Psychroserpens ponticola: one gene and its partner. Each later gene encodes a partner of the first gene's protein in a complex. Links are inferred from orthologs where the notes say so. Each region holds a gene or a part of one and is shown in the gene's direction. Other genes may lie near its edges.

Region 1 (3,050 bases):
GATTGCCTTTTAAAACACCAACAATTCCAGTGACTGCGACACCTGTTTGAACTTCTAATCCTAAAGACCTAAGATGTGTTGCAATCTTTTCAGCTGTTTTAAACTCTTGATTTGATAACTCTGGGTTTTCATGAAAATCACGTCGCCATTCTATAAGCTTAGGTTCGATTTCTATATATTGAGATTCTAAATCATTTTGGGCAAATGTGCTCGTAATTCCTAATAAAATAAATAGTAATAGAACTTTCATAGTCATACTTTTTTGTTTAAAACTTAAATATATATTAAAAAATAGCAGCTGCAATGATTGTTTATAATTATTGATAAAAGCACTACACAAAACCTAAAGCAAATAGTTATTTTTATCATTCTAAAAATGATAATGTATTGGAAAAATATTTAAGTCAGCTAAATGAAGCACAATTAGCACCAACTATACAAAAGGATGGTCCTATGATTGTAATCGCTGGAGCTGGTTCTGGAAAAACACGAGTACTGACTTATAGGATTGCGTATTTAATGAGTCAAGGAGTAGATTCATTTAATATTCTGGCTTTAACGTTTACCAATAAAGCTGCAAAAGAAATGAAAGGCAGAATTGCAGATATCGTTGGTGATGGTGAAGCCAAAAACCTTTGGATGGGAACATTTCACTCAGTATTTGCTAAAATTTTGAGGTTTGAAGGTCATCATCTAGGATTTCCAAGTAATTTTACTATTTACGATACACAAGATTCTCAAAAGTTATTAGGCTCAATCATTAAAGAAATGGGCTTAGATAAAGATATTTATAAAACCAAGCAGGTTTACAATAGGATTTCTTCTTATAAAAACAACCTTGTTACTGTAAAGGCATATTTAAAGAATTCTGAACTCAAGGAAGCAGATATTGCAGCAAGACGACCTCGAATGGGAGAAATCTATCAAAATTATGTGGATCGCTGTTTTAAAGCAGGAGCTATGGATTTTGATGATTTACTGCTAAGAACAAACGAGTTATTAACGCGTTTTCCAAATGTTTTAGCACAATACCAGAATAAGTTTAGATATATTTTAGTAGATGAGTATCAAGATACAAACCATTCGCAATATTTAATTGTGAGAGCCTTGTCTGATCGTTTTCAAAATATATGTGTAGTAGGTGATGATGCACAAAGTATTTATGCCTTCCGTGGCGCTAACATTAATAATATTTTAAATTTTCAAAAGGATTACGATGATGTAAATGTATATAGACTTGAGCAAAACTATCGTTCAACCAAAAATATTGTAGGTGCTGCAAACTCTGTTATAGAACACAATAAAACGAAATTAGATAAAATTGTTTGGACAGCTAACACCGAAGGTGAAAAAGTAAAAGTGAATCGTTTAATGACTGATGGAGACGAAGGTCGTTTTGTAGCGAGTTCTATTTTTGAGAATAAAATGCAACATCAATTGCCTAATAGTGATTTTGCGGTGTTATATAGAACGAATTCGCAATCTCGTGCTATTGAAGATGCACTTCGGAAGCGAGATGTTCCTTACCGTATTTATGGTGGACTTTCATTTTATCAAAGAAAAGAGATTAAAGATGTTACAGCTTATCTACGTTTAATATTAAATCCAGCAGATGAAGAAGCTTTAAAGCGTGTGATTAATTATCCTGCTCGTGGTATAGGACAAACCACTGTAGATCGATTAGTAGTTGCTGCTAATGGTTTCGGAAGGACTATTTTTGAAGTGCTACAGAATATTGATAAAATAGACATCAATATTAATAATGGTACAAAAAACAAACTCAAAGATTTTGTAACGCTTATTGATAGTTTTCAGGTTATGAATCAAACAGCAAATGCTTTTGAGTTAACTGAACATGTTACTAAATCTACAGGCTTAATTAGAGAAGTAAATAAAGAAGGAACACCAGAAGGTCAAGTGCGTTTAGACAATGTTGAAGAATTATTAAATGCGATCAAAGATTTTGTGGAAGGGCAAATTGAACTTGCAGATGCAGGCGATTCTTTAGCAGAGTTTTTAGAAGATGTTGCTTTGGCTACCGATTTAGATGCGGATAAAGGAAATCCCGATCATGTTGCTTTAATGACCATTCACATGGCTAAAGGATTGGAGTTTTCGTATGTGTATATTGTTGGTATGGAAGAAGATTTGTTTCCAAGTGCCATGAGTATGAATACTAGAAGTGAGTTAGAGGAGGAGCGACGTTTGTTCTATGTCGCGTTGACTAGAGCTGAAAAACAGGCTTATTTAACGTATACATTATCTCGTTATCGTTGGGGAAAATTGATTGATGCAGAACCTAGTCGATTTATTGAAGAAATAGATGATCAATTTGTAGAAGTATTAACACCTATTAATGAGCCACGACAAAATCCGATGCTATCTGCTGATATTTTTGGAGATATTGAACCTAGTCAGATTCGGTTTAAAAAACCTATAAAACGAAAAAAAGAAGCTAAACCTGCAAAATTTGTTGCACCAAAAAACCTGAAACCAGTTTCTAAATCTTCTAATACTAATGATAATACAAATTTATTTGATGATAAATTAGCAGTTGGGAATTTTGTAGAACATGCACGTTTTGGAAAAGGGGAAGTTTTAAAAATAGAAGGTAAAGGACCAGATGTGAAAGCCGAAATAAATTTTGAAGTTGGAGGTGTGAAGAAGTTATTACTTCGCTTTGCTAAATTAGATGTATTAGGTTAATTACTTAATCATACAAACTGAATTGACATTTCCTTCGCCATCATATTCTTTCACAGAATTGTCTGGATCAAGAATCCAATTTCCATCTATTATAAATTTATAATGATGTTTGCCAGCAGCTAAAGGCAATCGGTATTTCCAATATCCATTTTTAGTCTTAGTCATTTCTAGATTGTTTTCATTCCAATCATTAAATGATCCTGAAAGGATAACGCTTTTAGCATCTTGATAGCCTTTTAGTAGAAATGTTTCGTATTTTCCAACGTTAATTCTAGAGTTGAATTCATAAAATTCATTTCTAACCTTATCAGGATTTGAAGGGTCTTCCATCCAAATTCCATCTA
Region 2 (2,961 bases), 240 kb from region 1 along the record:
AGACTTTCAAACTAGTAATGTGTTTTCAAATTTACCTGAAGGCACTTATATTTTATATGTTAGAGAAATTGGTGGATGTATTACAAAATCTATATTTTTTGAAATAACAATAGATTTATTTATTCCGAAGTTTTTAACACCAAACGAAGATGGTTTTAAAGATACATGGAAAATTATCGACCGAAATAACATCATCAAAGATGTCTATATTTTTGACAGATATGGTAAGCTTCTGAAACATATCATAGGAAATGCTGTAGCTTGGAATGGTACTTATAACGGAAAAGCTCTAGGAACTAATGATTATTGGTACATTATAAATTTAAGGACTGGTAAACAAATAAAAGGTCATTTCACTTTAAAACGGTAGTTCCTTTACACATAAGTTTTATGTAACTTTGTAAGATGCGTTTTAAAGTACAATCCGAATTCAAACCTACAGGTGATCAACCTCAAGCCATTCAGCAATTAGTTGATGGAATAAACACCAACGAAAAATACCAAACTTTACTTGGCGTAACTGGTTCTGGAAAAACGTTTACAGTTGCAAACGTCATTCAAGAAGTACAAAAACCTACGTTGGTTTTAGCTCACAATAAAACTTTGGCTGCACAATTGTATTCAGAATTTAAACAGTTTTTTCCAGAAAATGCTGTTGAGTATTTTGTGTCGTATTATGACTACTATCAACCAGAAGCATACATTCCAGTTTCTGGAGTTTACATAGAAAAGGATTTGTCAATAAACGAAGAAATTGAGAAAATGCGTTTGAGTACAACTTCATCTCTATTGTCAGGACGACGTGATGTGATTGTTGTGGCTTCTGTATCTTGTTTATATGGTATTGGAAATCCTGTTGAATTTCAAAAGAATGTGATTTCAATAGAAATCGATCAACAAATTTCTAGAACCGATTTATTACATCGACTTGTGCAAAGTTTATACTCAAGAACTGAAGCCGATTTTAATCATGGTAATTTCAGAATAAAAGGCGATACAGTTGATGTATTTCCTAGTTATGCAGATGATGCATTCCGCATTCATTTTTTTGGAGATGAAATCGAAGATATAGAACAATTCAATATTCAAACTAATGAAGTTATCGAGCATTATGACCGATTGAATATTTATCCTGCTAACATGTTTGTAACCTCACCAGATGTACTCCAAGGTGCAATTCGAGACATTCAAGATGATCTAGTAAAACAATACGATTACTTCAAAGACATTGGAAAACATTTAGAAGCAAAACGTTTGAAAGAACGTACCGAATTTGATTTAGAAATGATTCGTGAATTAGGCTATTGTTCTGGAATTGAAAATTATTCTAGATATTTAGATGGACGATTACCTGGAACACGTCCTTTCTGTTTATTGGATTATTTTCCAGATGATTTTTTAATGGTTGTTGATGAAAGTCATGTTACCATTTCCCAAGTTCATGCCATGTATGGTGGCGATCGAAGTCGTAAAGAAAATTTAGTAGAATATGGTTTTAGATTACCAGCTGCTATGGATAATAGACCATTAAAATTTGAAGAATTTGAAGTCTTGCAAAATCAGGTGATTTATGTAAGTGCCACTCCTGCTGATTATGAATTACAAAAAACAGATGGAATCTATGTAGAACAAGTCATTAGACCTACTGGACTTTTAGATCCTATTATTGAAGTGCGACCAAGTTTGAATCAGATCGATGATTTAATCGAAGAGATTCATCAACGTATAGAAAAAGATGAACGGACTTTAGTCACAACGTTAACCAAACGTATGGCTGAAGAATTGACAAAATATTTAGATCGCATTCAAATTCGTTGTCGATATATTCACAGTGATGTCGACACCCTTGAACGTGTTCAAATCATGCAAGATCTACGTAAAGGTGTATTTGATGTATTAGTTGGTGTTAATTTACTTCGTGAAGGTTTAGATTTACCAGAAGTATCTTTAGTTGCTATCCTTGATGCTGATAAAGAAGGGTTTTTAAGATCTACACGATCTCTTACTCAAACCGTTGGAAGAGCAGCACGACATCTTAATGGAAAAGCCATAATGTATGCAGATAAAATTACTAAAAGCATGCAAAAAACGATTGATGAAACTGAATATAGACGTGAAAAACAAATTGCTTATAACACCAAACATAATGTAACTCCAAGAGCGCTTAATAAGAGTTTAGACAACGCTTTAACTGAAAATTCGGTTAGCACTTATAGTTATGAGTTGGAAGCTGCGAAAGCAGCAGAACCAGAAAGTGAATACTTGACTAAAAATCAATTAGAAAAGAAAATTCGTGAAAAACGTAAGCTTATGGAACAAGCTGCTAAAGCATTAGACTTTATTATAGCAGCTCAACTTCGTGATGAAATTAAAAGCTATCAGGAAAAATTAGAAAAAGTAAATATGACATAAATGAAAGTTAGCGAACCAATAATTCAAATAACGCAACATTATGAACAACCTATAAAAAGTGTGTGGAACGCTTTAACAGATGTTCATGTAATGAGACAATGGTTTTTTGATAACATTCCTGAATTTGAACCAACAGTTGGATTTAAAACTCGATTTTCAGTAACATCTGAAGATCGCATATTCCTTCATCTTTGGGAAATAACTGAGGTCATTCCATATCATAAAATTGTTCTCAATTGGAAATATGATGGCTATCAAGGGGATTCCTTTGTAACTTTTGAATTGTCTAAAGTTGACAACCACACACAATTGACTTTAATAACAAAAGTTATTGAGGATTTTCCAGACAACATACCTGAGTTTAAAAGAGAAAGCTGTATAGCTGGCTGGAATTATTTTATCAAGACGAGTTTAATGAATTATTTCAAACAATAATTAATTATACTGTACTTTAAAAATATCAATTAAGAAATCTGGTGGAACAATTTTATTTGGAAAACTATCCATTAAATCAAGAACTCTATTTATAGATTCATGACTCAAACCCAT

What was found.
Region 2: the proteins of MUN68_RS05450 (region 1) and uvrB are in contact, whole or in part, in a crystal structure (PDB 7EGT), measured with the Thermus thermophilus proteins. The link is inferred for Psychroserpens ponticola from one-to-one orthologs. Residues at the interface, in WP_096412145.1 of Thermus thermophilus: His654, Arg656, Phe657, Gln666, Asp668, Glu669, Lys680, Arg681, Leu682, Ser683, Lys685, Tyr686, Ala687; in WP_096411307.1 of Thermus thermophilus: Glu23, Leu25, Arg26, Asp27, Gly28, Glu29, Arg30, Phe31, Arg55, Glu326, Asp327, Phe328, Glu379, Ser382, Gln383, His398, Gly400, Arg401.

The regions. Positions count from the first base shown.
Region 1 is NZ_CP116221.1:1,227,803-1,230,852, forward strand. Bases 50-3,046 are described here. They hold MUN68_RS05450 (ATP-dependent helicase), read left to right. Parts: upstream 50-387; coding sequence 388-2,706; downstream 2,707-3,046. Other genes in these bases: MUN68_RS05445 (amidohydrolase), read right to left, coding at 50-250; MUN68_RS05455 (glycogen-binding domain-containing protein), read right to left, coding at 2,707-3,046. In the rest of the region: more of MUN68_RS05445, read right to left, coding at 1-49; more of MUN68_RS05455, read right to left, coding at 3,047-3,050. UniProt on the Escherichia coli protein: A helicase with DNA-dependent ATPase activity. Unwinds DNA duplexes with 3'-5' polarity. Translocates on single-stranded DNA with 3'-5' polarity. Initiates unwinding more efficiently from a nicked substrate than double-stranded DNA.
Region 2 is NZ_CP116221.1:986,726-989,686, reverse strand. What follows is about bases 1-2,908. They hold uvrB (excinuclease ABC subunit UvrB), read left to right. Parts: upstream 1-405; coding sequence 406-2,412; downstream 2,413-2,908. Other genes in these bases: MUN68_RS04400 (TerB family tellurite resistance protein), read right to left, coding at 2,848-2,908; MUN68_RS04405 (SRPBCC family protein), read left to right, coding at 2,413-2,847; MUN68_RS04415 (T9SS type B sorting domain-containing protein), read left to right, coding at 1-370. Also shown: more of MUN68_RS04400, read right to left, coding at 2,909-2,961. UniProt on the Escherichia coli protein: The UvrABC repair system catalyzes the recognition and processing of DNA lesions. A damage recognition complex composed of 2 UvrA and 2 UvrB subunits scans DNA for abnormalities.